Regions from separate parts of the Streptomyces sp. NBC_00353 genome, predicted to be linked through region 2. Evidence: riboswitches for the same ligand, from Rfam matches in the RefSeq annotation. Region 2 holds a riboswitch; the other holds the start of a gene.
The links. Region 2 has a riboswitch for glycine ahead of gcvP (aminomethyl-transferring glycine dehydrogenase). Riboswitches for the same ligand answer to the same signal wherever they lie in the genome.
Positions count from the first base shown of each region.

Region 1: another riboswitch for glycine. It lies ahead of gcvT (glycine cleavage system aminomethyltransferase GcvT); the one in region 2 lies ahead of gcvP (aminomethyl-transferring glycine dehydrogenase).

Region 1 is NZ_CP107985.1:3,765,920-3,780,763, reverse strand. Features, by position in the region: gene OHA88_RS17115 (L-serine ammonia-lyase) at 1-89, opposite strand, end outside; gene glyA (serine hydroxymethyltransferase) at 246-1,505, opposite strand; gene gcvH (glycine cleavage system protein GcvH) at 1,526-1,903, opposite strand; gene gcvT (glycine cleavage system aminomethyltransferase GcvT) at 1,973-3,088, opposite strand; glycine riboswitch at 3,230-3,327, opposite strand; gene OHA88_RS17095 (AAA family ATPase) at 3,486-4,166, shown strand; gene OHA88_RS17090 (enhanced serine sensitivity protein SseB) at 4,247-5,017, shown strand; gene OHA88_RS17085 (enhanced serine sensitivity protein SseB C-terminal domain-containing protein) at 5,203-5,985, shown strand; gene OHA88_RS17080 (ABC transporter permease) at 6,490-7,488, shown strand; gene OHA88_RS17075 (ABC transporter substrate-binding protein) at 7,546-9,303, shown strand; gene OHA88_RS17070 (ABC transporter permease) at 9,449-10,459, shown strand; gene OHA88_RS17065 (ABC transporter ATP-binding protein) at 10,456-11,544, shown strand; gene OHA88_RS17060 (ABC transporter ATP-binding protein) at 11,589-12,923, shown strand; gene OHA88_RS17055 (trimeric intracellular cation channel family protein) at 12,942-13,613, shown strand; gene OHA88_RS17050 (thioesterase family protein) at 13,703-14,548, shown strand; gene OHA88_RS17045 (TetR family transcriptional regulator) at 14,835-14,844, opposite strand, start outside.
Region 2 is NZ_CP107985.1:8,163,728-8,178,571, reverse strand. Features, by position in the region: gene OHA88_RS36850 (PhzF family phenazine biosynthesis protein) at 1-470, shown strand, start outside; gene OHA88_RS36845 (CPBP family intramembrane glutamic endopeptidase) at 529-1,308, opposite strand; partial or broken gene OHA88_RS36840 (hypothetical protein) at 1,521-1,870, shown strand; gene OHA88_RS36835 (glutamate-cysteine ligase family protein) at 2,046-3,554, opposite strand; gene OHA88_RS36830 (hypothetical protein) at 4,037-4,630, shown strand; gene OHA88_RS36825 (DUF5999 family protein) at 4,951-5,157, shown strand; gene gcvP (aminomethyl-transferring glycine dehydrogenase) at 5,243-8,128, opposite strand; glycine riboswitch at 8,323-8,420, opposite strand; gene OHA88_RS36815 (PRC-barrel domain-containing protein) at 8,522-8,902, shown strand; gene OHA88_RS36810 (DNA polymerase IV) at 8,827-10,281, opposite strand; gene OHA88_RS36805 (MerR family transcriptional regulator) at 10,339-10,956, opposite strand; gene OHA88_RS36800 (bifunctional nuclease family protein) at 11,125-11,598, opposite strand; gene ftsR (transcriptional regulator FtsR) at 11,652-12,395, opposite strand; gene OHA88_RS36790 (FHA domain-containing protein) at 12,413-13,186, opposite strand; gene OHA88_RS36785 (DUF881 domain-containing protein) at 13,377-14,165, opposite strand; gene OHA88_RS36780 (small basic family protein) at 14,171-14,503, opposite strand; gene OHA88_RS36775 (DUF881 domain-containing protein) at 14,500-14,844, opposite strand, start outside.

The DNA of each region.
Region 1 (14,844 bases), 4.4 Mb from region 2:
AACATACGGGCCGCGCGCATCGGGCCGACCGTATGGGAGCTGGACGGGCCGATGCCGATCGAGAACAGGTCGAAGACCGAGATGGCCACGGGTGACTCCTAAGGGGTTGGTAGACGTCGTTGTCTGCCGGGTGGTGCGGTACGGACCGGTCGGTCCGAAGAGCAGCGGGACAAGGGATGGGGCACCTCGCTCACTGTCCAGTGTGCGCGGTGCCCCGCCTCAAACGTACAGAACCGATTCCCGGACTACTTCAGGCCGGGGTACAGCGGGAACTTCTCGGCCAGCGCGGTGACGCGCGCCTTGAGGTCGTCCGCGTCGTACGAGGGCTTCAGGGCCGACGCGATGATCTCGGCGACCTCGGTGAAGTCCTCGGCCTGGAAGCCGCGGGTGGCCAGGGCCGGCGTACCGATCCGCAGACCGGAGGTGACCATCGGCGGCCGCGGGTCGTTCGGGATGGCGTTGCGGTTGACCGTGATGCCGAGCTCGTGGAGCCGGTCCTCGGCCTGCTGGCCGTCCAGCTCGGAGTTGCGCAGGTCGACGAGGACCAGGTGGACGTCGGTACCGCCGGAGAGGACGGAGACGCCGACCTCGGTGACGTCCGGCTGTACCAGACGGTCGGCGAGGATGCGGGCGCCGTCCAGGGTGCGCTGCTGGCGCTCCTTGAACTCCTCGGTCGCCGCAACCTTGAACGAGACCGCCTTGGCCGCGATCACGTGCTCCAGCGGACCACCCTGCTGGCCGGGGAAGACGGCAGAGTTGATCTTCTTGGCGAGCTCCTGCGTCGACAGGATGACGCCACCGCGCGGACCGCCGAGGGTCTTGTGCGTGGTGGTCGTGACGACATGGGCGTGCGGCACCGGGTTGGGGTGCAGACCCGCGGCCACCAGGCCCGCGAAGTGCGCCATGTCGACCATCAGGTACGCGCCGACCTCGTCCGCGATGCGGCGGAAGGCGGCGAAGTCCAGCTGGCGGGGGTACGCGGACCAGCCGGCGACGATCAGCTTCGGCTTGGACTCCTTGGCCAGACGCTCGACCTCGGCCATGTCCACGACACCGGTGTCGTCCACGTGGTACGGGACCACGTTGTAGAGCTTGCCGGAGAAGTTGATCTTCATGCCGTGGGTCAGGTGACCGCCGTGGGCCAGGTTCAGACCCATGATCGTGTCGCCCGGCTTCAGCAGTGCGAACATCGCGGCGGCGTTGGCCTGCGCACCGGAGTGCGGCTGGACGTTCGCGGCCTCGGCGCCGAACAGCGCCTTGATCCGGTCGATCGCGATCTGCTCGACCACGTCGACGTGCTCGCAGCCGCCGTAGTAGCGGCGGCCCGGGTAGCCCTCGGCGTACTTGTTGGTGAGGACGGAGCCCTGGGCCTCCATGACCGCGACCGGAGCGAAGTTCTCCGAGGCGATCATTTCGAGAGTGGACTGCTGACGGTGGAGCTCGGCGTCGACGGCGGCGGCGACGTCCGGGTCCAGCTCGTGGAGGGAGGAGTTGAGAAGCGACATCAGGTGGTCCCTTGGGGTCTTTAGTTGCCGGAGAACTCGGAGTACTCGTCTGCGGAGAGCAGGTCCTTCGGCTCTTCCGTGATGCGTACCTTGAACAGCCAGCCGCCCTCGAAGGGAGCGGAGTTCACCAGCGCCGGGTCGTCCACGACGTCCTGGTTCGCGGCGGTGACCTCGCCGGTCACCGGCGAGTACAGGTCGCTGACGGACTTGGTCGACTCCAGCTCACCGCAGGTCTCGCCCTCGGTCACCGTGTCACCGACCTCGGGGAGCTGGGCGTAGACGACGTCGCCGAGCGCGTTGGCCGCGAACTCGGTGATACCGATCGTGGCCACACCGTCCTCGACGGCCGACAGCCACTCGTGCTCCTTGCTGTAACGCAGCTGCTGGGGGTTGCTCATGACCTGAATTCTCCTGTACGCGGGGGAGTGCTGATGAACGATGGTCTTACGGGGTGAGACGCGACTGCGTCACTTCTGCCGCTTGTAGAACGGCAGGGTCACGACCTCGTACGGCTCGTGGCTGCCGCGGATGTCCACTCCGACGCCCGTGGTCCCGGGCGCGGCGTGCGTGGTGTCCACGTACGCGATGGCGATCGGCTTGCCGAGGGTCGGGGACGGGGCGCCGGAGGTGACCTGGCCGATGACCTGCCCCTCGGCGACGACGGGGAAACCGGCGCGCGGCACCCGGCGGCCCTCGGCGATCAGGCCGACCAGCTTGCGCGGCGGGGCGGTCTCGGCGCGCTCGGCGGCGGCCTCCAGCGCCTTGCGGCCGACGAAGTCGCCCTCCTTCTCGAACTTCACGACCCGGCCCAGACCGGCGTCGAACGGTGTCAGCTCGGTGGTCAGCTCGTGCCCGTACAGCGGCATGCCGGCCTCCAGGCGCAGCGTGTCACGGCAGGACAGACCGCACGGGATGAGGCCGTGCGGGGCGCCCGCCGCGGTGAGGGCCTGCCAGAGCTGCTCGGCGTGCTCGGGGGCGACGAACAGCTCGAAGCCGTCCTCGCCGGTGTAGCCGGTACGGGCGATCAGCGCGGGCACACCGGCGACGGTGCCGGGCAGGCCCGCGTAGTACTTCAGACCGTCCAGGTCGGCGTCGGTGACCGAGGCCAGGATGGCGGGGGACTCGGGGCCCTGGACGGCGATCAGCGCGTACGCGTCGCGGTCGTCGCGCACCTCGGCGTCGAACCCGTCGGCGCGGGCGGCCAGCGCGTCCAGCACGATCTGGGCGTTCCCGGCGTTGGCGACGACCATGTACTCGGTGTCACCGAGGCGGTAGACGATCAGGTCGTCCAGGATCCCGCCGTCCTCGGCGCAGATCATCGTGTAGCGGGCGCGGCCGACGGCGACGGTGCCGATGTTGCCGACCAGCGCGAAGTTCAGGAATGCCGCTGCCTGCGGGCCGGTGACGGTGATCTCGCCCATGTGCGACAGGTCGAAGAGGCCGGCCTTCGTACGCACCGCGTTGTGCTCGTCGCGCTCACTCGCGTACCGCAGCGGCATGTCCCAGCCCGCGAAGTCGGTCATGGTCGCGCCCAGCGAGCGGTGCAGGGCATCGAGGGCGGTGAGACGGGGGGCGTTGCTCATAGGTGTGGCTCCCAGGGCATGACGGCGAGGACGATCCCTCCCCATCTGTCATCGGAACCTGAGAGGTTCGCCGAGAGACCCTGACGGGTTCGGCTTGCACCTTGGGTGGAGCCGCCGTGGCGACTCGCTTTTCAGATCTGCCTCATCCACGCGGTACGGGGCCTGAGAGATTCAAGGGAGGATCTTGCTCCTTCGGCGCCCGGCACAGTCAATGGCCGGAACTCTCCCGCGCGGATTCAAGCGGCCTTTATGCAGTTGGCCGGGTCATCATCGCACGCATTGCGGAAGAGTGGGGCGTCGGTACCCCGTGAGGGAAACGAACAGTGGGACGGTTGTCTCGCATTGCCTTTTCTTTACACTTCGTGGGCAGGCGTGGGCGACCGACAGGGGGAGGGCAATGACGTTGCAGCGGTACGCGACGACCGCGGGGGTCGCGCACGGCGCGATGCCCGCACAGCCGGGCACACCTGTCCGGGGAAGGCTCGGCACGCACGCACCCGTCGTGCGCGATCTGCGCGAGCGGGCCGGGCGCAGCCCGCGGGGCCTGCACTTCGCCGCGGGCGATGTGGTGGTGGTCTCCGGGCTGCCCGGCAGCGGCAAATCGACGCTCATCCGGCGAGCGGTGACCGTACGGGCCATCGACTCCCAGGACACCCGGGACCGCTGGGCGCAGCGAGTGCCCCGCTTACTCCCGTACGCCCTCTACCGCCCGCTGGTCCGGGTCGCCCACTACTGGGGGCTCTGGCGGGCGCTGCGCTCCGGTGACCCGGTCGTGGTCCACGACTGCGGCACCCAGGCGTGGGTACGGGGCTGGCTGGCCCGGGACGCGCGACGCCGCGGCCGTGTCCTTCACCTCGTGCTGCTGGACGTCACCCCGCAGGTGGCGAGGGACGGCCAGCGCGAGCGCGGACGCGGAGTCTCCGGTTACGCCTTCGCCCGGCACCGCCGGGCCGTCGGCAGACTGCTGCGGGACACCGAGGCCGGCATCCTGCCGCCCGGCTGCTGCTCGGCGGTGCTGCTGGACCGGGAGGCGGCCGGGATGCTGACCCGGATCACGTTCGCCGACCACAGCCCCTGAGGGCTCTGGCGCCCGTCAGCGCGGAGGGGCGCGCCGGAGTTACTGTTCTGCGGCAAGCCATGGGGCGAGAAGGGGAAGCAGTGGACATTCCGGCACCGGTCCAGACCCATCCGCAGGGCGGATGGCCGGCCAATGAGCTCGAAGAGGTGCTCGGGGCCTCGCTCGGCAGCCCGCAGGCGGGCGGCCGGCTCGTCGAAGTGCTCGGCCGCAGCCACCTCTGGGTGCCGCTCCCCAACGGCGGCGGTCCCGACGCCCCGTCGCTCGATCTGCCCACGGTGGAGATCGAGGGCGCGGCGTACGTCCCCGTCTTCAGCTCCGAACAGCAGTTCCTGAGCTGCGTCGGCACCCATATGTCCTTCACCGTGGCGCCTGCCCGCGAATTCGCCCGCGGACTGCCCCCGCAGCTCGGTATCGCGGTGAACCCGGGTGGCGCCGTCGGCATGCCGCTGCCGCCGCCCGCCGTCGCCGAGCTCTGCCGTGCCGGACGCACCTCTCTGGACGGGCCGGCCAGCGGCGGCCGTGTCCGGCTGTACGAGCCGGACTGGCAGGAGGAGCCCGTCGACTTCCTCGCCGCCGCGGCCGGTGAGTTCGAGGAGAGCGGTGTCGTGCGCACCGCCCGCCGCACGCTGGCCAGCATCGAGGGCGGCGACCCCGTGCTCTTCATAGGTGTCGAGTTCTCGACCTGGGACGGCGCCGGACGCAACGCCCCGATGGACGCCCTGGGCCGCGCGCTCGGCCGTGTCGAGGTCCCGTGGCCGGTCAACCTGGTCCTGCTGGACGTGGCGCAGGACCCGGTCGCCGACTGGATGCGGGCCAGGATCCGGCCGTTCTACCAGCGCCAGGGCCACTGAGCGGCGGGTACCCCCTTGCCGGAGCCCGGCGGCCGGGGCGCGACGCGTCGGCCTGTGACGTCAAGTCGGTGTCAGGGACGCCGCTTAAGCTGGTTTGATGGCTAGTGCCTCGGCCACCGTGCCGCACCCGTGTGCCCCGGGAGCGGCAGGCCGACACAGTGGATCGAAGAGGGGCGGGACCCAGGGTGAGTGCGTCAGGCACCGCGGCGGCCGGGCAGGTCGAGCACATGCTGCGCCAAGTGACGCCCGGGCGCTACGACGCGTACGAGGCGTTGCTGCGGGCCCTCGCCCAGGACCGGATCTGGATGCTGCTCTGGCACGGACAGGCCGGATCGCCGGACGCCCAGTACGGGAACATGGAGATCGACGGGCTGGGCTACGCCCCCTGTGTGACCTCGGCCCAGGAACTCGCGGCCAGTGGCTGGAACCGGGCCCATGAGGTGGTCACCGGCGTCGACATCGCTCGTGCCCTCTTCCCCGACCGCTGGGGCATCTGGCTCAACCCGCACGCCCCCGGCGGCGGCGTCGGCATTCCCTGGCTGGATCTGAGACGGATCGCCACCGGCCTCGACCGGATGCCCGCCGGGCCGCTCCGGCTCACCGAGCCGGCCGTCGAGATCCCGCAGTTCTACGCACTGCTCTCGCAGAACGCCCATCGCACCCCTGCGATCCGCTCGTTGCGCCGCGCCTGGGTGCAGCCCGCGCTCGGCGTCCCCTATCTCGCCATCGGTCTGGATCTCTACGACACGAGTCAGTCCTCCGTCGACGCGGTGCGCGCGATGATGCAGCAGTCGATCGGCGCGGTCCCGGACGGGCTTCCCGTCTCGACCGTCGCCATGTCCGACGAGTACGACCCGGTCGCGATGTGGCTGCGTGCCAACGCCCGCCCGTTCTACGACCGCGAGGCGCACGCCCAGGCCGGTCCGCCGCCCGCAGCCGGTTCCGCCTACGGGTACCCCTTCGGGTAGAAGAGCCGGAGGCGCCCGGGATTGTCCCGTGCCGCGCCCCGACGGCCAGGCGCGCCCGGTGAGTTGACCCGGGCTGTGCGCCGATCCTGCCGAAATCGGTTGAGCTACCGGCAAATGCCGTCACCGAAGCCCAAGTCCGGGCATTTCCTGCCTACCGGAGCATCCGGTGCTTCCAGTGGATCCCGGGGCAACTGTCCGGAAAACAGCGGCGGTTGGAAAGCCTGAAACCGCTCCTGGAGCAACGTTGTCCGGATTACGGAACCCTTCTGACCTCATCACGTTTGAGCAAACATTCCCCGTCAGGTCTGGCGGGTGATCGCAGGCGCGTTGAAGACTCCCCGGACAGAGGGATAGCGGATCCGGTGCAGAGCGCTCCGGAACCGGACACCGTCCCTCGGCACCACCTGAACCACCCGGCAACACGGCAGCAACGGACCGCACCGTCGACCCGGGCGGCCGCCAAGCATCGTCGGCAACCGTCGGCACGGGCAAGCACGAGGGACGATGACCGCACCCATAGAGACCACTGAATCGCAGGCCGGTTCTCAGCCCGAGTCTGTGCTGAAGGGCGTCAAGGCCTCACAGATCGAGGGTCGTTCGCTAGGACGGATCGCCTGGAATCGCTTCAAACGCGACAAGGTGGCTGTCGCCGGCGGCATCATCGTCATCCTGCTGGTGCTGCTGGCCGTGCTCTCCAAGCCGATCCAGGCGATGTTCGGTCTCGACCCCAACGAGTTCCACCAGGACCTGATCGACCCGGCCCTGCTGTCGCCCAAGGGCGCCTGGGGTGGCATGAGCTGGGACCATCCGCTCGGTGTCGACCCGCAGTACGGACGCGACATCCTGGCCCGCATCGTGGAGGGGTCCTGGGTGTCCCTCCTCGTCGCGGGCGGCGCGACTCTGGTCTCCGTGATCATCGGCGTGATCATGGGCGTCACCGCAGGGTTCTACGGAGGCTGGGCCGACAGCCTCATCAGCCGCACGATGGACGTCTTCCTCGCCTTCCCGCTGCTCCTCTTCGCGATCTCCATCTCGGCCTCGCTCCAGGACGGAGCGTTCGGACTGTCGGGGCTGCCGCTCAGGATCGCGGTGCTGATCTTCGTCATCGGCTTCTTCAGCTGGCCGTACATGGGCCGCATCGTCCGCGCCCAGACGCTCAGCCTGCGCGAGCGGGAGTTCGTGGAGGCCGCCCGAAGCCTGGGCGCCCGCGGCCCGTTCATCCTGATGCGGGAGCTGCTGCCCAACCTGGTCGCGCCGATCCTGGTGTACTCCACGCTGCTGATCCCGACGAACATCCTCTTCGAGGCGGGGCTCAGTTACCTCGGTGTCGGAATCGCTCCGCCGCAGGCCTCCTGGGGAGGCATGCTCTCCACGGCCGCCGAGATCTATCAGGCCGATCCGCAGTACATGATCGTGCCGGGTCTGGCGATCTTCATCACCGTTCTGGCGTTCAATCTGCTGGGTGACGGGCTTCGTGATGCCCTCGACCCGCGCAGCAAGTAATCCGCGGCACCTGCCAATACATCTGCCGCAACCATCGATCGAGGGGGCATTCCTCAGGTGAAGACCAAAAGAGCGACAGCTGCGATCGCCACAGCTGTGGCACTCGCGCTGGGGGCAACCGCCTGTGGCGGTTCGGACAGCGACAGCAAGAGCAAGGGTGGTAGCAGCGGCTCCACCGACGCCGCGCTGACCTCGGTAGTCAACAAGTCCGACAAGAAGGGTGGCACGCTCTCCCTCGCACTGTCGGACGAGCCGGACTCCCTCGACCCCGGCAACACGTACTACGGCTGGGTGCAGAACTTCGCGCGCCTCTACGGCCGTACGCTGACCAGCTTCAAGCCGGCCGCCGGCGGCGCCGGTCTGGAGGTCGTCCCGGACCTCGCGGAGTCGCTGGGCAAGCCCAGCGCCGACGCGAAGACGTGGACGTACACCCTGAAGAAGGGCCTGAAGTACGAGGACGGTTCGCCGATCACCTCGAAGGACGTCAAGTACGCCATCGAGCGAAGCAACTTCTCGCCCGAGGCGCTGTCCAACGGCCCGACGTACTTCAAGGCGCACCTCATCGGCGGCGACAAGTACAAGGGTCCCTACAAGGACAAGAACCCGAACGGGATCGCGTCCATCGAGACCCCGGACGACACCACCATCGTCTTCAAGCTGAAGGACGCCTTCGCGGACTTCGACTACCTCGCGACCTTCTCGCAGACGGCCCCCGTGCCGGCCGCGAAGGACAAGGGCGCCGAGTACGTCCAGCACATCGTGTCCTCGGGCCCGTACAAGTTCGCTTCGTACGAGGAGGGCAAGAGCGCCAGCCTCGTCCGTAACGAGAACTGGGACCCGAAGACGGACCCGATCCGTCCGGCACTGCCGGACAAGATCAACATCCGCTTCAAGGTCAAGCAGGAGACGGTCGACAACGACCTTCTCGCGGACAACCTCACGGTGGACGCGGCCGGCACCGGTGTGGCCCCGGCCACGCAGCCCAAGGTCCTGACCGACCAGAAGCTCAAGAAGCAGACGGACAACGCGTACGCGGGCGCCACCTCGTACATCGGTCTGAACGTGCACGTGAAGCCGTTCGACAACATCCACTGCCGCAAGGCCGTGCAGTGGGGTATCGACAAGGCGTCGGTCCAGGCCGCCCAGGGTGGCGACCCGAAGGGTGACGTCGCGACGACGCTGCTGCCGCCGACCGTCAGCGGTTACAGCAAGTTCGACCTGTACGAGACCGAGGGTCACAAGGGCGACATCGAGAAGGCCAAGGCCGAGCTGAAGGAGTGCGGCCAGCCCAACGGGTTCGAGACCAACATCTCCGCCCGCTCCGACCGTCCGGCCGAGATGTCGATGGTCACCGCGGTCCAGGCGTCCCTGAAGAAGATCGGCGTCACCGCCAACATCAAGACGTTCCCGGGCGGCAAGTACTTCCAGAACTTCGCCGGTAACCCGAGCTACGTCCACGAGCACAAGCTCGGCATGATCATGACCGCGTGGGGCGCCGACTGGCCGACCGGCTTCGGCTTCCTGGACCAGATCATCAACGGCTCGGCCATCAAGCCGACCGGTGGCAACAACGTCCAGGAACTCGACGACCCGGCGATCAACAAGGCGCTCAACGAGGCCATCGCCAACACCGATGACGCCGCCCGTGCGAAGGCCTGGGGCGACATCGACAAGCTGGTCGCCGAGAACGCGTCCGCCGTGCCGCTCGTCTACCGCAAGAACCTGCTGCTGCGTCCGGTCTCCGCGACCAACGTCACGGTCACGCAGGCATACCTCGGCATGTACGACTACCTGCTGATGGGCTCCTCCAAGTAACTGCCGGGCCTGTCCGCCGGGCTGATTCATTCGGGGGGCGACCCCCGTACCCCCGAAAGTTCGAAAGGCAGGTGAAGGTTTCGGTGTCCGCCGGACCGGGTGCTCCTCGGAGCGCCCGGCCGGCGGACACCGCCGCCGGACAGCTGTGGCTGCGTACATCATTCGACGCGTCTTCGGCGCGGTGCTGTTGCTGCTGATCGTCAGCGCAGTCACCTTCGCGATTTTCTTCCTCGTCCCCCGGCTGGCCGGGCAGACGATGGACCAGCTCGCCGCGCAGTATGTGGGCAAGGATGCCAATCCCCAGTCCATTGCCGCGGTCAAGCACAACCTGGGTCTCGACCAGCCGCTCTACACGCAGTACTGGCACTTCATCAAGCAGATCTTCGTCGGCGCCACCTACAACTTCGGCCCCGACGCCTCGCAGTGCCACGCCCCGTGCTTCGGCTACTCCTTCAAGCGTCACGTCGAGGTCTGGCCCCAGCTCACCCAGCGCATCCCGGTGACGCTGTCCCTGGCCGTCGGTGCCGCCGTGATCTGGCTGATCAGCGGCATCGCCATCGGTGTCGTCTCCGCCCTCAAGCGGGGTTCGCTGCTGGACCGTTTCTTCATGGGCGTCGCCCTGGCCGGCGTCTCCCTCCCGATCTTCTTCACCGGCATGTTGGCGCTCGGCGTCCTCACCGTGCAGTGGCCGATCTGGGAAGGCGTCAACTACGTCGCGTTCACGGACAATCCGGCCGACTGGGCATGGAATCTGCTGATCCCGTGGTGTTCGCTCGCCTTCCTCTACTCCGCGCTCTACGCCCGGCTCACCCGGGCCGGAATGCTGGAGACCATGGGTGAGGACTACATCCGTACGGCCCGCGCCAAGGGCCTCAAGGAGAGCCGGGTCATCGGCAAGCACGGGCTGCGGGCCGCGCTGACCCCCATCGTCACCATCTTCGGCATGGACTTCGGTCTGCTGCTCGGCGGCGCGGTGATCACCGAGACCGTGTTCTCCTTCCCCGGACTCGGCCAGTACGCCGTCAAGAGCGTGCAGGACAACGACCTTCCGATCGTCATGGGCGTGACGCTCGTCGCCGCTTTCTTCATCGTCATCTGCAATCTGCTGGTGGATCTGGTGTACGCCGCCATCGACCCCAGGGTGAGGCTCTCGTGAGTGAGGTTTCCAAGACCGAGGCGCCGGGCGAGCCGGTGGCCGGCCGGCGTTCCGGCGACGACGAGGCCTTCCTCTCCGTACGGGATCTGCGCATCCACTTCCAGACGGACGACGGCCTGGTCAAGTCGGTCGACGGCGTCAGCTTCGACGTGAAGCCGGGGCAGACCCTCGGCATCGTCGGCGAGTCCGGCTCCGGCAAGTCCGTCACCTCGCTCGGCGTGATGGGTCTGCACCGCACGGCCCCCAACGCCCGGATCTCCGGCGAGGTCTGGCTGGACGGCGAGGAACTGATCGGGGCCACCGCCGACCGGGTGCGCGAACTGCGCGGCCGCAAGATGGCGATGATCTTCCAGGACCCGCTCTCCGCGATGCACCCGTACTACACGGTCGGCGCGCAGATCGTGGAGGCCTACCGGGTCCACAACAAGGTCAGCAAGAAGATCGCCCGTACACGCGCGATCGAGATGCTCGACCGGGTCGGCATCCCCGAACCGCACAAGCGGGTCGACGCCTATCCGCACGAGTTCTCCGGCGGTATGCGCCAGCGCGCCATGATCGCGATGGCACTGGTCAACAACCCCGAGCTGCTGATCGCCGACGAGCCGACCACCGCCCTGGACGTCACCGTCCAGGCGCAGATCCTGGACCTGATCCGGGACCTGCAGAAGGAGTTCGGCTCCGCCGTCATCATGATCACCCACGACCTGGGTGTCGTCGCCGAGATGGCCGACGAGCTGCTGGTGATGTACGGCGGCCGGTGCATCGAGCGCGGCCCCGCGGAGCAGGTCTTCTACGAGGCCCAGCACCCGTACACCTGGGGGCTGCTCACCTCGATGCCGCGCATCGACCGCGAGCAGACCGAACGGCTGATCCCCGTCAAGGGCCAGCCGCCGTCGCTGATCAACATCCCGAGCGGCTGCGCCTTCAACCCGCGCTGCCCGTACGCGGACGTGCCCAAGGGCGACATCACCCGCACCACACGTCCCGAGCTGAAGCTGGTCGGCGACGGGCACTACTCGGCCTGCCACATGGCACCCGAGGAGCGCACCCGGATCTGGACCGAAGAGATTGCGCCGAAGCTGTGAGCGAGGCGAATGAGGTGAGCGACGTGAGCGAGAAGAAGGATCCCATCGTGCTCGACAAGGACGTGACGATCCCGGAGCAGGCCACCGCCCCGCGCGAGCCGCTGCTCAAGGTCGAGGGCCTGGTCAAGCACTTCCCGATCCGCAAGGGTCTGTTCGGCCGGCAGAGCGCCGCGGTCAAGGCCGTCGACGGCATCGACTTCGAGGTGTACCCGGGGGAGACCCTGGGCGTCGTCGGCGAGTCCGGCTGCGGCAAGTCGACCATGGGCCGGCTGATCACCCGGCTGCTGGAACCGACCGGCGGCAAGGTCGAGTTCGAGGGCCGGGACATCACCCATCTGTCCATGGGGCAGATGCGGCCGATGCGCCGTGACGTCCAGATGATCTTCCAGGACCCGTACTCCTCGCTGAACCCGCGCCACACGATCGGCACGATCGTCAGCGCGCCGTTCAGGCTCCAGGGCGTCGAGCCCCAGGGCGGTCTGAAGAACCACGTCCAGGAGCTGCTGAAGCTGGTCGGGCTCAGCCCCGAGCACTACAACCGCTACCCGCACGAGTTCTCCGGCGGTCAGCGCCAGCGCATCGGCATCGCCCGCGCGCTCGCGCTGCGGCCGAAGCTGGTCGTCGCCGACGAGCCGGTCTCGGCGCTGGACGTGTCGATCCAGGCGCAGGTGGTGAACCTGCTCGACGATCTCCAGGACGAGCTCGGGCTCACGTACGTGATCATCGCGCACGACCTCTCGGTCATCCGCCATGTCTCGGACCGCATCGCCGTGATGTACCTCGGCAAGATCGTCGAGCTCACGGACCGCAAGTCGCTGTACGAGTCGCCCATGCACCCGTACACCAAGGCCCTGATGTCCGCGGTGCCGGTGCCGGACCCGCGGCGGCGCGGGGTGAAGAGCGAGCGGATCCTGCTCAAGGGCGATGTGCCGTCGCCGATCTCGCCGCCGAGCGGCTGCCGCTTCCACACGAGGTGCTGGAAGGCGACGCAGATCTGCAAGACGCAGGAACCCCCGCTGATCGCGCTGAAGACCGGTCACCAGGTGGCCTGCCACCACCCGGAGAACGCGCCGGACCAGGTGCCGGGTGAGAAGGTGCTGGCCGCGGCGCGGGAGGCGGTCGAGGTGGTTTCGGTGACGAAGGCGGTGGCGGCCGAGGTCGCGGAGCCTTCGGAGGACGTTGCGTCGGCCGAGGTCGCGGAGCCTGCTCAGGTCACCGAGTCCTCGGAGGCCACCGAGGTGGCTGAGTCGGCCGAGGCCACCGAGGCCGCTGAGGCCTCGGTGTCCGACGACACGACCGACGGCGACGACACCGCCGCGCCGTCCTCGGACGACGCCGCGACGGCGTCCGGGACCTCGGAGGACAGCCCCAAGCAGTAGTACCGGCACAATTGCCCGGTGCTCAACGAACTGTTCACGCCCTCCGTCCAGCATGCGCTCGACATCGTCGGAATTTTTGTCTTCGCGATCTCCGGCGCACTGCTCGCCGTACGCAAGAACTTCGATGTCTTCGGCATCGCGGTGCTCGCCGAGGTGACAGCGCTGGGCGGAGGGCTGTTCCGTGATCTGATCATCGGGGCGGTGCCACCCGCCGCCTTCACCGATCTCGGCTACTTCCTCACCCCGCTGCTCGCCGCCGGCCTGGTCTTCTTCCTGCATCCGCACGTCGAGCGGATCCAGGTGGCGGTCAACGTCTTCGACGCGGCGGGCCTCGGACTGTTCTGTGTCACCGGCACCGTCAAGGCGTACGACTACGGCCTGGGCCTCACCGCTTCGGCGGCCCTGGGCCTGGCCACCGCGGTCGGCGGTGGTGTGCTGCGTGACGTACTCGCCAATGAGACGCCTTCGCTGCTGCGCTGGGACCGCGATCTGTACGCCGTGCCCGCGATGGTCGGCGCAGCCATGATCGTGCTGTGCATCCGCTTCGGCACGATCAACGCCTTCACCAGCGGCACCGCCGTGATCACCGCCTTTGTTCTGCGGCTGCTGGCGATGCGTTTCCACTGGCGGGCGCCCCGCGCGTACAAGCGTTCCTCGGCCGCGGCCGAGGAGGGCTCCGCCGCCACCTGACCGGCCATGGTTCGAGTCGCAATACGCCGACACATCACCGAATCAAAAAAGCTACCGCTCAGTAATACAATCGGTGTACGGTGCATCTCATGGCACAGGCAGCTCAGGCACTCATCGGCGACAGCGAGTTCGACAGGGACACCGCCGTCACCCTTCGCGAAGAAGGCGTCTACGACGCCGAGCTCTCCGCGGGCTGGACGATCATCCACGCCGTCAACGGCGGGTATCTACTGGCCATGCTCGGTCGCGCGCTCGGCGAGGCCCTGCCGCACTCCGACCCCTTCTCGGTCTCCGCGCACTACCTCACCGCGTCGGTTCCCGGCCCCGCGCTGATCCGAACGCAGGTCGTCCGCACCGGCCGTACCCTCTCCACCGGTCAGGCGTCGCTCTTCCAGTACGCGGAGGACGGCACCGAGGTCGAGCGCATCCGGGTGCTGGGCACCTACGGCGACCTGGACTCGCTCTCCGACGACATCCGCACGTCGGCGAAGCCGCCGGCCATGGCGCCGATCGAGCAGTGCTTCGGCCCGGGCGACGGCCCGGCGCCCATCCCCGGCAGTTCCGCGATCACCGAGCGGCTCAACATCAAGCTCGACCCGTCGACCGTCGGCTGGGCCATCGGCGCCCCGTCCGGCAAGGGCGAGATGCGCGGCTGGTTCGGCCTCGCGGACGGGCGCGATGCCGACCCGTACTCCCTGCTGCTCACCGTCGACGCGCTGCCGCCGACCTCGTTCGAGCTGGGTCTCAAGGGCTGGACGCCGACCATCGAGCTCACCACCCACATCCGTTGCCGCCCGGCGCCCGGCCCGCTGCGTGTCTCCATCACCACCCGCAACCTCGCGGGCGGCTTCCTGGAGGAGGACGCGGACGTCTGGGACAGCGCCGACCGGTTGGTCGCCCAGTCCCGCCAGTTGGCCCGAGCCCCGCGCAGCTGAGCCACCGTGCCCGGACGCCGGAATACCTGATGTGAGGGCGTCAGGTATTTCGGCGTCCGGTATTCCAGGAGTCCGGGCCGCGTGAAATCCGAGCGGCTGTTCTCGATCCTGCTGCTCCGGACCCGTGGACCGGTCCCCGCCACCGAGCATGCCGGGCGCCTCGAAGCCTCCGTGCTCGGTCTCGATGCGGCGCCCGGCTGTGCGCGGACCCGTCCGTTCCACCTGCAGACAGCGAGTGAGCGCGGCGGTCGGCCCGGCCGGGGTGTCCTCCTGTACGGGAGAGCCCTCAGGTGTCG
Region 2 (14,844 bases):
ACTTCCCCACGGCCCCGCTCACCCCGGCCTCCGCCCCGGCCGGACTGGCCGTCGCCCTGGGCGCGGAACCACTGACCGTCCATGACACCGGCGCCCACATCGGCGACCTGCTCGTCGAACTGGCCGACGAGGAGTCCGTGCGCGGACTGACCCCGGACTTCGCCGGGCTGGCCTCCTGCTCACGGCGCGGCATCATCGCCACGGCCGCCGCCGAGGACCCGTCCCGTGGCTACGACTACGTCTCCCGCGGCTTCTTCCCCCGGGTCGGTATCGACGAGGACCCGGTCACCGGCAGCGCCCACACCGCCCTGGCCCCCTTCTGGTCGGCCCGGTTCGGCCGTGACGAGCTGACCGGCCTGCAGGCCTCCGCCCGTTCCGGTCTGGTCCGCACGTCGCTGCGCGGCGACCGCACACTGCTGACGGGCAACGCGGTGACAGTCGTCGACGGAGAACTGCTGACCACCTTCTGACCGACGGGAGAGGGGCGTACGCAATGATCCGTACGCCCCCTCCTCCCGCGCCACTTGCTCACGGCGTAGGCAGCCACCCCACCTTCCCGGCCAGCAGCGCGTACCCGACGAACGCCCCGATGTCGAGCAGCGCATGCGCCACGACCAGCGGGCCCACCCGTCCCCATCGTCGGTACAGCAGCACGAAGACGATGCCCATCACCATGTTGCCGACGAAGCCGCCGATCCCCTGGTAGAGGTGGTATGAGCCGCGCAGCACCGAACTCGCCACCAGGGCGGCCATCGGAGTCCACCCCAACTGCCCGAGTCTGCGCAGCAGATACCCGACGACGATCACTTCCTCCACCACGGAGTTCTGCAGCGCGGAGAGGATCAGGACCGGATACTTCCACCACACGCCGGGAAGCGACTCCGGAACCACCGTGAGGTTGAACCCGGCGGCCCGTGCCAGCAGATAGAAGGCGAGGCCGGCGCTACCGATGGCCGCCGCGATCAACACGCCGCGCCCCAGGTCCGACCTGGGCCTGGTCCGGTCGAAGCCGATGACGCGCAGGCTCGCCCCCTCCCTGAGCAGCAGATGCGCCACCAGCGCGACGGGGACCAGCGCCGTGGCGATGCCGAAGAGTTGCCAGGCGAGATCCAGCCAGGGGCGTCCTGGAGCGTACGAGCTGTTGAGCGTCGCGGCCTGCTCCTTCAAGGCCCCCGGTTTCGTCAGCGATCCGACAAAACTAATCAGGGCAGACACTCCGCTGGCACCCAGCGACAGAGCCAGCACCAGCACCGTTTCGGACCGCAGGATCCGCCGCGACACGTCCTCTTGAGGGAAAGAATCAGCCACGCGCCCCTCCTCCACCTGTACACCCGCCTTCAGTTGTGCATTCGCATCTCATCCCGCTCCCCGTCCGACCAGGGTCTCGAATGCAGGTACGAAGATCATGCTCGACCGGCCGGGGGGCGACCACCACTGGTCATGGAGCGGTCCCTCTTTTCCTTGTTCATCCTCAAGGAGGGGCACCACCGACATGGGACGCCACAGCTTGCCCGATGATGATCCCGCAGGCGGCGAAGGCCCTCGGCCCGCCGAGGAAGAAGTACTCCTGGGCCGAGTTGACGGCCTCGGCGACGGAGTCGGACAAGGTGCGCCTCGGCGCGGCCGATCCACGTGCAGCACCACCGGCCTGCTCGCCCTCACCAGCATCGCCGCTTCGTCGGACAAGCAGGGCGGAGACGGTGACACCAGGGTCGCGGTCACCGCCGATCTGCTCGCGCAGCGGATGTCCGACGGTGACACCCAGGTGCTCGAAGCGCCGACGCAGGACGACGCGGGCGCCGAGGGCGGCAATCCGCAGCGCAACCAGGCGGTGCCGCTCTCCGATCAGGCGGCGTTCGCCCACAACGCCGGCCCGAGACGAAGCTGAGCACCGACGAGACCCGGGCCGCGCTGCGGTTCATGACAGGCCGTGTTGACAGCCGGACAGAACGGCCGCGCCGCCCGGGAACAGCCGGCGCACGGCCGGGAACGGCACCGACCGCCGCGTCCGGGGCTCACCGGGCATGGAGGCGGGCCACGCCGGTCTAAGGGCTGTCCGGGAAGCCGACCGGCCAGGTGTGCACCGGCTCGCCACTGTGCATCAGCTCGGCATACCGGCGCGTCGTCGCCCTGAGCGCCGCGTCCCGTGCGAGCCCGGCGTCCAGCCCCCGGTGGTACGTGTCCGCCTGCCAGGAAGCCCCGTTCACCCGCCGCTTGCAGCGCTCTTCGATGACCCCGAGGTAGTGGTCGCGGTCCGCGGGCTCGATGTTCCAGGCATCGAGCCCCGCCGCGGCGAGCGGCAGCAGTTCGTCCCGTACGAGCTTGACGGCCGGCACCCGGGTCAGCCCGCCCGACCGGCCCGGCCGGGGCCAGATCAGCTCGGCGTCGATGCCCCGGCGGCAGGCGGTTTCGAAGTTCTCGGCCGCGGCGGCGAACGGCAGCCTGGTCCACACCGGGCGGGACTCCTCGGCGAGCGCCCGCACCAGGCCGTAGTACAGCGCGGCGTTGGCTATCACATCGGTCACGGTGGGCCCGGCGGGCAGGACGCGGTTCTCGACGCGGAGATGGGGTACGCCGTCGGCCAGCCCGTACACCGGCCGGTTCCAGCGGTAGACCGTACCGTTGTGCAGCACGAGTTCCTGGAGCGCCGGCACCCCGCCCTCGTCGAGGACCTGCAGCGGGTCCTCCTCGTCACAGATCGGCAGCAGCGGCGGGAAGTAGCGCAGATTCTCCTCGAAGAGCTCGTACGCGGAACTGATCCACCGCTCGCCGAACCAGGTCCGCGGGCGCACTCCCTGGTTCTGCAGTTCGGGCGGCCTGGTGTCGGTGGCCTGCTGGAAGAGCGGCGGGCGGGACTCCCGCCACAGCTCCCTGCCGAACAGGAAGGGCGAGTTGGCGCCCAGGGCGATCTGAACGGCGGCGACGGCCTGTGCCGCGTTCCACACGTCCGCGAACCGTGCCGGGGTCACCTGCAGATGCAGCTGGACCGAGGTACAGGCCGCTTCGGGCGTAATCGAGGTGGAGGTACAGACCAATCGTTCGACGCCTTCGATATCGAGCGCGAAATCCTCGCCGCGTGCCGCCACCATTTGATCGTTCAGCAGCGCGTAGCGGTCTCCGTCCGAGAGGTTCGCCGAGACCAGGTCCCGATGATCAAGGGTCGGCAGTATTCCGATCATCATGATGCCGGCGGCGACCTCTCCCGCCTTCCGGTGGGCATATCCGAGGCCGGTCCTGAGCTCCTCGGCCAGTTGATCGAATACGCGTCCGTCCAGGCGGTGCGGGACTATGTTCACTTCCAAATTGAACATCCCTAGTTCGGTCTGGAAATCACGGCTCGCGATCCGCTCCAGCACCTGCGCATTCATCATCCTCGGCAGGCCGTCAGCACCTGCCAGATTCAGCTCGATCTCCATACCCATGAGGTTGCGCGGGCGGTCGAACCTCCGCTCCGCCAGGAGCCTCTCCAGCCCCTCCAGGCACAGGTGGAGCTTCCTCCGGTACCTCTGCCGATCGGACAGGTCAAAGGCGCCCGCCACGACCTTCTCCCCCATCGAAGCGTCCCTCCTCGAGTGGGCAGCCCGCGGCCCAGGCCGCTCGCGTCACGGTCGATAATGCCCAGGGCAGGTGATCGATAACGCCCCCACGGACAGCGCGGACCCACTAATCTGAGTGCGGCCGCCGGAGGCACATTCCGACGGCATGAAGCACTGCGCAGTTCCCACCGTGCGGCGGTGGTGAAATCGTCGACGTGTTTCGGCCGACCGCGGCCGGGAAAAAACACCAGGCAGCAGCTGCGCCACACACACCGAATCAGCAGGTTCTCCGCATAATAAAGTCCGGATACCGCCTTGCCGGCAATGCCTGAGGCGGCTAGCGGAAACACCGTGTGAACACCTGTCGTATAAACTCCGCGGACGAGGCAGAGAGTTGACGCACCGGCCCAGTCACCGGCCTCCTCTGGCCCCGCACGCCGACAGCGCCGTCTGCCCCCGCCCACGCATCACCGTGTCTCCGAAGTGAGAGGCGACCCACTATGCCGCTGCACGTACCTCCGGCTCCCGCGCCCGCCCTGCGCAGCGTCCTCGCGGCACTCGGTTCACCCACCGCAGTCCGCGAGGCCCGCACCCCGGCTCTCCGGTCCGTCCAGGGACCGCTGAGCCCCGAACTCCCGCTCCCCGTCCATGTGCTGGACCGGATCGGCCCGAGCGGGCTCGCACCACGCACCAGCCTGGCCGCGTGGCGCTTCCTTATCCGCAGTTCGGAGCGCGCCGTCGCCGCGGCGGACACCATGCTCACCCCGGACGGCTGGACCTTCTCGCACTTCTTCGAGGGTCCGTACATCGCCTCGACCGAACTCGCCCTGCGCCAGGCTGAGACGCTGACACCGCGCTATCAGCCGCGCCTGCTCTCCATCCCCGAGCTCTACATGCTGACACTGTGGCTGCACGAGGACATCGAGGCCGACGCGTCCGGCGGGGCCCTCGCCCCTACCGACCTTCTGGTACCGCTGGCTCCCGCCCCACCGGGTATCGCGGCACACCGCCCGCACCGGGTCGCCGATCTGCTCCCCGTGATGACGCTGCGTATCACCCCTGGCCCCGGTCCCCTGCTCGGTTCACCGGCCTGACCACAGCCCGCCTCCGGCCCGCAGTACATTGCCCCGTCACCGTTTCCGGTGGCGGGGCACACTACTGCTCGGACGCACCCGGAGGCCATCCGGACTAGTCCGGTCAGGCCAGCCCGAACCACCCGAAGGGACAGTGCAGTTGTGTTGAACCGTCCGGCCGGGTGATGCGTCATGGGAGTAGGAGAAGTGCTGCCGCGAAATCCCTGCGGATTGACGCCCGTGGGGCAACACTGGGACCGGACCGATTGATACGGGGGGCGGCCATGAACACCTCATCAAGCCGCAGGACACTCACCACAACGCAGCGAAAGAACCCACCCATGTGCCAGCACCAGCCACCCTGCCCGACCGCCGACTCAGCCGACCGGGAGGCCGCCCGTCTGATGGCTCACCACCCGGAACAGGGTTGGAGCCTGCTGTGCAACGGCGTCCTGCTCTTCGAGGACACCGGTGAGCTGCTCCCGGACGGGCAGATCATCGCCCCGCACCGGCCGCTGGAAACCGGCCAGGTGATGAAGGCCGCCTGACCGCGGCCCGTACGAACGGGGGCCGGCCCGGAGAGGATCTCCGAACCGGCCCCGACGCATGTCCGCGTCACACCCGACGGGTGGGTCAGTTGTCGTACTCGTCCAGCGGCGGGCAGGAGCAGACGAGGTTACGGTCACCGAACGCACCGTCGATCCGGCGCACCGGCGGCCAGTACTTGTCGGCGGCCGAGACTCCGGCCGGGAAGACGGCCTCCTCGCGGCTGTAGCCGTGCTTCCACTCCCCGCCGAGCATGGCGGCCGTGTGCGGGGCGTTGGTGAGCGGGTTGTCGTCCGCGCTCCACTCGCCGGAGCCGACCTTCTCGACCTCGTGGCGAATGGCGATCATCGTGTCGCAGAACCGGTCGAGCTCGGCGAGGTCCTCGCTCTCGGTCGGCTCGATCATCAGCGTCCCGGCCACCGGGAACGACATGGTCGGCGCGTGGAAGCCGTAGTCGACCAGCCGCTTGGCGATGTCGTCGACGCTGACACCCGTCTCCTTGGAGATCGGCCGCAGATCCACGATGCACTCGTGCGCGACCAGTCCGGCCGGGCCGGTGTACAGGATCGGGTAGTGCGGTTCCAGACGCTTGGCGATGTAGTTGGCGGCGAGCACGGCGACCTGCGTCGCACGCTTCAGGCCCTCGCCGCCCATCAGACGTACGTACGCCCACGAGATCGGCAGAATGCCGGCCGAGCCCCACGGAGCGGCCGAGATCGGTCCGACACCGGTCTCGGGACCCGCGGCGGGCTGCAGCGGGTGGTTCGGCAGGTACGGCGCGAGGTGCGCGCGGACGCCGACCGGGCCGACACCCGGGCCGCCACCGCCGTGCGGGATGCAGAAGGTCTTGTGCAGGTTCAGGTGCGAGACGTCGCCGCCGAACCGGCCCGGCTTGGCGAGGCCGACGAGCGCGTTGAGGTTGGCGCCGTCCACGTACACCTGACCGCCCGCGTCGTGCACCTCGGCGCAGATGTCGGCGACGTGCTCCTCGAACACACCGTGCGTCGACGGGTACGTGATCATGAGCACGGCCAGCTCGTCGCGGTACTGCTGGATCTTGGCGCGGAGGTCCTCGATGTCGACCTCACCGTCGTCGGCAGTCTTCACCACGACGACCTTCATGCCCGCCATCACGGCGCTCGCGGCGTTGGTGCCGTGCGCGGAGGACGGGATGAGGCAGACGGTCCGCTGGTCGTCGCCGTTGGCCCGGTGGTATGCGCGCACGGCCAGCAGACCCGCGAACTCGCCCTGCGAGCCGGCGTTCGGCTGAAGGGAGACAGCGTCGTATCCGGTGACCTCGGCGAGCCGCTCCTCCAGCTCACGGATGAGCGTGAGGAAGCCCTCCGCCTGCTCGGCCGGCGCGAACGGGTGGAGCGCACCGAACTCGGGCCAGGTGATCGACTCCATCTCGGCGGTCGCGTTCAGCTTCATGGTGCAGGAGCCGAGCGGAATCATGCCGCGGTCCAGCGCGTAGTCGCGGTCGGCGAGCTTGCGCAGGTAGCGGAGCATCGCGGTCTCGGAGCGGTGCTGGTGGAAGACCGGGTGGGTGAGGAAGTCGGCGGTGCGCAGCAGGGACTCGGGCAGCGCGTCGACGGCCACGCCGTCCAGCGCCTCGATGTCGCCGTCGGTGCCGAAGGCGGCCCACACGGCGGCGATCTGCTTGCGGGTGGTGGTCTCGTCGCAGGCGAGGGAGACCAGGTCGGCGTCGACGAACCGCAGGTTGACGCCGCGCTCACGGGCGTCGGCGACGACCTCGGCGGCCCTGCCCGGGACGCGCACGGTGAGCGTGTCGAAGTAGGAGTCGGTCTCGACGTCGATGGAGGCAGCCCGCAGGCCCTCGGCCAGGATCGCGGCGTAGCGGTGCGTGCGCCGCGCGATCGTCCGCAGTCCGTCGGGGCCGTGGTAGACGGCGTACATCCCCGCCATGACGGCGAGCAGCACCTGAGCGGTACAGATGTTGCTGGTGGCCTTCTCCCGGCGGATGTGCTGCTCACGGGTCTGCAGGGCGAGGCGGTACGCCTTGTTGCCGTCCGCGTCGACGGAGACGCCGACGAGGCGGCCGGGCAGGCTGCGGGCGAACTTCTCGCGCACGGCCATGAAGCCCGCGTGCGGTCCGCCGAAGCCCATCGGCACACCGAAGCGCTGCGTGGTGCCGACGGCGATGTCCGCGCCGAGGTCGCCGGGCGAGGTGAGGAGGGTCAGGGCCAGCAGGTCGGCGGCGACGGTGACGACGGAGCCGAGCTCATGGGCCTGCTCGATGACGGGCTTGATGTCCCGGACGGCGCCGGAGGCCCCCGGGTACTGCAGCAGCACGCCGAAGACACCGCGCTCGGCGATGTCGGCGGGGATGCCCTCGCTGAGGTCGGCGACGACCACCTCGACACCGGTCGGCTCGGCGCGGGTCTCTATCACGGCGATGGTCTGCGGCAGGGTGTCCGCGTCGACCAGGAAGACGCCGTTCTTGACCTTGCCGACGCGCCGTGCGAGCGCCATGGCCTCGGCGGCCGCAGTGCCCTCGTCGAGCAGCGAGGCGCCGGAGGTGGGCAGCCCCGTCAGCTCGGCGACCATCGTCTGGAAGTTGAGGAGGGCCTCGAGCCGGCCCTGCGAGATCTCCGGCTGGTACGGCGTGTAGGCCGTGTACCAGGCGGGGTTCTCCATGACGTTGCGAAGGATCACCGGCGGGGTGAAGGTGCCGTAGTAGCCGAGCCCGATCATCGGGGCGAGGACCTGGTTGCGGTCGGCGAGGGAGCGCAGCTCGGCCAGGACCTCGGCCTCGGTGCGGGCGGTCGGCAGCTGCAGCGCCTCCGCGCTCTTGATCACATCAGGCACTGCGGCCGCGGTCAGATCGTCGAGCGAGCCGTAACCGACCTGGGCGAGCATCTTCGCCTGCGCCTCGGCATCGGGTCCGATGTGGCGCTGTTCGAAGGGGATGCCCTGCTCCAGCTGGGAGAGCGGAGTGCGACGGGGGGTCATGGTGGAGGCCTCCTGGTCTGTCACGACCTGCGAGGGGCACCGCGGCGCGGGTACCCGGACGGCCTCCCCCTCTGTCATCTCAACCTGAGAGCTTCACCGGTCCGCCCTGCGGCGTACCGACTTTCACCGTCGGTGAGGAAGGGCTCCGTCCCGGCGTCAGCCGCCACGAAACCCGCCCTGCTTTCCAGAGTGACCTCGTCCGTGCGGTACGGGGGCCTGAGAGATTCCGGGGAGGATTTGCTCCTTCGGCGCCTGCCGGATTTGCTCCGGAGGACTCTCCCGCACGGGGTCAGCAGCCATAGCCAGCCTACCAGCGGGCTTCGTCTCGGAAGTCTCGAGTGGCCGAAGCCCCGGATCTGCACTTTCGTAGTGCCTGTGGAGTAGCCGCGACCAATGGGAGGGACCGTGCAGACCGACATCGATCCGCGGAGCCTGATCGGCCGCAAGGCGTTCGACCGCAAGGGCACCAAGATAGGCACCGTCGACGAGGTGTATCTCGACGACGCGACCGGTGTCCCCGAGTGGGCCGCCGTACGTACCGGACTGTTCAGCAGGGACGCCTTCGTCCCGTTGGAGCCCAGCGAATTCGTCGACGATTCGCTCCGAATCCCCTTCGACCGCGCGCTGATCAAGGACGCACCCGACTTCGGCGTGGGCCGCCATCTCTCGCCGGAACAGGAGCTTCAGCTCTACCGGCACTACGGTCTGGACTCGCCGCCCGAGGAGCCGGGACCGGACCGCGACTTCGGCAGGCTGGCCGGCCAGGACGAGTAGTCCACGGGGTCGCGCACCAGTGGCAGCGGGTCCGCGGGCCGCAGATTCGGATCGTCGATACGGAACGTGCGCACCCGGCCGGGCGGCGACTCGGGTTCCTCGAACCGCACCGTCACCCGGCCCACCCCGCTGCCCTGCACCCACCCGTGGCCATAGGTGTCATGGCGTACGTCGTGCCCGGCGGGCCACCGCCGGGCCGCGAGCTGCTCGGGGGTCTCCTGCTCCGGTGCACCGGCCGCCGACTCGTCCCCGTGCTCGCCGGGGCCCAGGTCCTCGGCGGCCGGGTCGTCGGGCGCGGCCCGCTCACCGGCCGCCTGCGCGAAGAGATCTTCCTGGGTGTAGTCGGCGAGCCCCGTGACGCCCACTCCGAGGAGCCGTACGCCTCCGGTGGTGTCCACGGCCTCCAGGAGCCGCGCAGCCGCCTCTCTGACCACCGCGGGGTCGTCCGTGGGCCCCCGCAGTGTCTCGGACCGCGTGAGCGTCGAGAAGTCGTACCTGCGGACCTTCAGCACCACGGTCCGTCCCGACCGCTCCGCGGCCCGCAGCCGCTGGACACACCGGTCGGCCAGCCGGTCGACCTCCGTCCTGACCCGGACCCGGTCGTGCAGGTCCATGTCGAAGGTGTCCTCGACCGAGACCGACTTCGCGTCGCGCTCCGCGACGACGGGCCGGTTGTCGTACCCGAGGGCCATGCGGTGCAGTGAGACGCCGTGGGCCTTGCCGAGCAGCCGTACGAGCTCCGCCTCACCCGCCTCGGCCAGGTCGTCGACCGTGGTCATCCCGGCGCGTCGCAGGTGATCCCCGGTGGCCGGTCCGACGCCGGGCAGGATCCGCACGGACATGGGCGCGAGCAGCTCTCGCTCGGTGCCCGGCTCGATGAGCAGCAGCCCGTTCGGCTTGGCCTCCTCCGAGGCAATCTTGGCCAGCATCTTCGAGCCCGCGAGGCCCACCGAGCCGGTGAGGCCGGTGACGGCTCTGATGGCGTCACGCAACTGTTCACCGACGGCCCGCGCCGAGGCCGAGTCGTCGGCCACGCCGCCGGCCTCCAGATCGACAAAGGCCTCGTCCAGGCTGAGCGGCTCCACCAGGGGTGAGAGCCGCCCGAGCAGCTCCATCACCTGGTCGCTCACCGTCCGGTACAGCAGGAAGCGTGGCACCAGGTAGGCGGCGTTGGGTGCCAGGCGCCGGGCCTGGGCCGTCGGCATCGCCGAGTGCACCCCGAACCGCCGGGCCTCGTACGACGCGGTGGCGACGACCCCGCGCGGCCCCAGGCCGCCCACCACGACCGGCTTGCCGCGCAGGCTGGGCTTCGCCGCCTGCTCCGCAGAGGCGTAGAAGGCATCCATGTCGAGATGGAGGATGGTGGGCGCGGCTCTCACATCAGTCGATGCTGCCCTACGGCACTGACAATCGCCGCACCCCGGATCGGCACGCGGTCAGACAGCGCGGTTGCGCCGCCGGGCAAGCTCGTCGGTGGGGTTGTTGCCGACCAAGGTCTCACCCGTGTCCACCCGCTCGCCGTGCAGCTGCGACAGTGCGGCGTCGACGTCCCGCCACACCACGCCGACGGCGATACCGAAGACCCCCTGGCCCCCCTGGAGCAGATCCACGACCTCGTCGGGCGAGGAGCACTCGTAGACCGTCGCGCCGTCGCTCATGAGTGTCATCCGCTCCAGATCCTGGAACCCCCGGGCGCGCAGATGCTGGACCGTGGTGCGGATGTTCTGCAGCGCCACACCGGTGTCCAGGAAGCGCTTCACGATCTTCAGCAGGACGACGTCCCTGAAGCTGTAGAGGCGCTGTGTGCCCGATCCGTAGGCGGGGCGCACGCTCGGCTCGACGAGCCCCGTGCGAGCCCAGTAGTCGAGCTGCCGATAGGTGATCCCTGCCGCCGCGCACGCCGTCGGCCCGCGATATCCGATGTCCTCGGCCGAAGCCGCGCCGTCCCCTGCCATCGCCGCCGGTTGAACCGGTTGCCTGATGGGGTGGCCGGCTGTACTTCCGTGCTGCAGATACGGCCCACCCGCTGCCGTACCGTCGCCGCTGTTTCTCACGCCGACCTCCGTCCTTGACCTGCCATCTCGAAGGTAGGCAGTCACTCGGGGTGCGTCAACGATCGCCACACTCGGCACGCCGGGTGATAATCACCCTGAGGGTGGTTTCCCGTGTCCCATTCCCGGGAATGGCTTGCCGGATGTGCTGACGACACCTCCGCAGGACGGTCACTGGCTGTTGGTACCGAAGTCCTCCGGTGAGATCTGGTCGAGGAACTCCCGGAACTTCTCGACCTCGTCCTCCTGCTCGTCCGGGATGGCGATACCCGCGTCGTCGAGCACCCCGTCACTGCCGTAGATCGGCGTGCCGGTGCGCAGCGCGAGCGCTATGGCGTCGGACGGACGCGCGCTCACCTCGACCCCGCCGGCGAAGACCAGCTCCGCGTAGAAGACCCCTTCCCGGAGGTCCGTGATGCGGACCTCGGTGAGCTCCTGGCCGAGGGCCTCGAGCACATCCTTGAAGAGATCATGGGTCAGCGGCCTGGCCGGAGCCATGCCCTGCTGGGCGAAGGCGATCGCGGTCGCCTCACCAGGACCGATCCAAATGGGGAGGTACCGGTCGCCTCCCACTTCACGCAGGAGCACGATCGGTTGGTTGGAGGGCATTTCCACCCGGACACCCACAACGTCGAGCTCGTTCACACAGCAACCCTAGGACGTGCTCGGCAGGTTTGGGTAGTCGGGCTCCCCCGTGATCAGTGGAGCCGGATCCCCAGAGCGGTCTGCACGAAGGCCGAATGGAGCCGTACGGACAGTTCCGCGAGCTCCTTCGCCGTGGCCTCCGCATGCGCTCTGGTCTGCGGATTCCGGTGCCGGCGCAGGGGAGCGACCACCTGCTCGATCAGCCCGGCCTCACGCTCCGCAGCCCCTCGCATGGCCCGCAGATGACGCGGTTCGAGACCGAATCGACCCAGATCCGCCACAAGTTTGGCCACGGTCACCGTCTCGGCGTCGTAGCCGCCTTCCGCCGTCGGAGCGACAAGGCCGTAGGACTCCCACTCCTCCAGCTCGCTCTCGGTGACCTCGGCGGCGGCCAGCAGCTCCGCGCGCCCGATCCGCGCCGCGGTCGCCCGCCCGGACTCGGCGTCCCAGGAACCGTCGGTCAGGTCCCGCTGCCCGCCCGCGGACGGCAGGGAGGCCTGCTCACCGCGGGCGAGGGCGTCCAGGTGCTCCCGGATGACCTTCAGTGGGAGGTAGTGGTCCCGCTGCATCCGCAGCACCTGTGCCAGCCGCTCGACGTCGTCGGGCCGGAACTTCCGGTATCCGGAAGGCGTCCGCTGCGGCTCGACGAGCCCCTCGGCCTCCAGAAAGCGAATCTTGGAGATGGTGACTTCGGGAAATTCGTCCCGCAGTTGCAGGAGCACCGCGCCGATACTCATCGCACGGTCGTCGGCGGTGGCGGTGCCGTGACCGGCACCGCCCGTCGGTGTTCTCAGCATGGACCTTCCCTGACGGGTCAGATGCCCCGCTGGCTTGCGTAGAAGACCAGCCGGTACTTCCCGATCTGCACCTCGTCGCCGTTGGACAGCGCGACGGAGTCGATGCGCTCACGATTGACGTACGTGCCATTGAGACTGCCGACGTCCTCGACCGTGAAGCTGCCGTCGGGGCTCCGGCGGAACTCCACATGCCGGCGCGAGACCGTCACGTCGTCGAGGAAGATGTCGCTCTGCGGGTGGCGGCCGGCCGTGGTCAGCTCGCTGTCCAGCAGGAAGCGGCTGCCGGAGTTCGGACCGCGGCGCACCACCAGGAGCGCCGAGCCGAGCGGCAGGGCGTCGACGGCGGCCTGTGCCTCGGGAGAGAGGGACGGCACGGACGTCTGGCCCGTAGCCTCCGCCTCGTACGCCTCGAGACCGGAGATGGAAATGGTCGAGGTCGTCTCCGAGGGGCGCTCGGACGGAGCACCACCCCTCAGCGGCGCACCACAGTTGGAGCAGAAACGACTGGCCTCGGCGTTGCGATGACCGCACCTCGTACAGACCGGCATGGACGCAGACCCTCCACCCGTACTTGAGGTCGATGGATCCCCGAAACCTATGCGGCCCGCACCGGCAGGGTCAACAGACGACGCGCCGGAACCACCCGAAATGTCACCGCCCGCACCCGTCACCTCGTCGCGGAAGAGCGGGCGCTCCGTGCCCTGCTCCTCGGCCTGGCCATGGCGCGGTGCGCGATGGCGGGCAGCTTCATCGCGTGCGCTCTTGCCGAACAACTTCCCAAACAACTTCACGGGCGATTCCCCTTGACCGAAATAGACCCGCCCGTGGGGCAGGACGAACCCTGAATGAACACACCTGCCGACCCGGACATCTTCACAACGTCCGTAGCCACTCGACAGTTTCCACCACGCGTCACCATTACGATGCGGCGACCCCCCGCAACCTCGTGCCTGTGTCCTTCGACCCCCGTACCCGGCGGCCTCACTGGGAGGACGACCGAGCGTAGTCAGGCCGCTTCGCCGGTCGCAAGGCATCCACGACGATGTCGTCAGCCTGTGCCACATGCACGGTGGCCTGCTCCTTTTCCAGCGTCTGCACGACGCCGCCGGGGATGTTCAGCGCCGGCTCCAGGTCCTGCGGCTTGCCGATGACCTTGAAGACGTACGGCGCGGAGATGCGCCGGTCGTCGACCTTGATGTCACCGCCGTCACCGGAGAAGTACGTATTGGCGACCACCCTCACCCCGTTGACCTCGATCGCCTCGGCACCGGCCGCACGCAGCTCCTGGAGTGCGTCGAGCAGCATGTCCGGCTCCACCGCGCCGCCCGGGTCGTTGATCGTCAGCGTGATCCCGGGCCCGTGTGCCGCCACGGTGCCCGCGAGGATACCGAGTTGCCGCTCCTTTTCCACTGTCTGCTTACGCGCTTCCTCGGCCTGGTCCGAGCTGTTCTCGAGCTCCGTTCGCTGATCGTCCAGACGCTGCTTCTCGTCTTCAAGACGCTGCGTACGGTCGTCTAGTTCATCGAGAATGCGAACCAGGTCCTCCTGGCGCGCGCCGCGCAGTGCGCTGTTGTCGCTGTTCGACCGCACCTGGATCGCCAGCCCCAGGCCGAGGACGAACAGCAGCAGCGCCACGATGAGTTGAGCCCGGGTCACCCGGGGCGGCCACACCGCGGCGATCAGCCGCCGGCGCCCGGTGAGCTCCTCGGGGGCGCCCGCCGGCGGCTCGCCGGTGCGCTCGGTGTCACGGGGAAATTCTTCGTCGCTCATCGGCTTCAGGCCCGGAAGACGTGGCGACGGATCGCCGCGGCGTTGGAGAAGATCCGGATGCCGAGCACGACCACCACACCGGTGGAGAGCTGGGCCCCCACACCCAGCTTGTCGCCCAGGAACACGATCAGGGCGGCCACGACGACGTTCGAGAGGAACGACACCACGAAGACCTTGTCGACGAAGATGCCGTCGAGCATGGCCCGCAGACCGCCGAAGACCGCGTCCAGCGCAGCCACGACAGCGATCGGAAGATAGGGCTCGACCACCGCCGGCACCTCGGGCCGGACCAACAGTCCGACCACGACTCCCACGACGAGGCCCAGTACGGCGATCACGATGTGCCCTTCCCTGTGTCTGCCGCACCACTGCCGGTGTCTGCGGCCTTCGGCTCTGCTGTTCGTACGATCAGGCTCGGAGCGGCCGGGAGGCGCACCTGCTCCTGGACGGAGATGCTGGTCCTGATGGAGAACGTGTCCTTCAGCGCCTGCAGATACTGGCCGTCGGCACTGTCCTGGAACGCGGTACTGAGCCGCTTCCCGTCCCCCACCGCAAGCACCGTGTACGGCGGCACGAGCGGTCTGTTGTCGACCAGTATGGCGTCGCCCGCGGCACGGATGGCCGACAGGGCTGTCAGCCGCTGGCCGTTGATGGCGATCGCTTCCGCCCCGGACTGCCA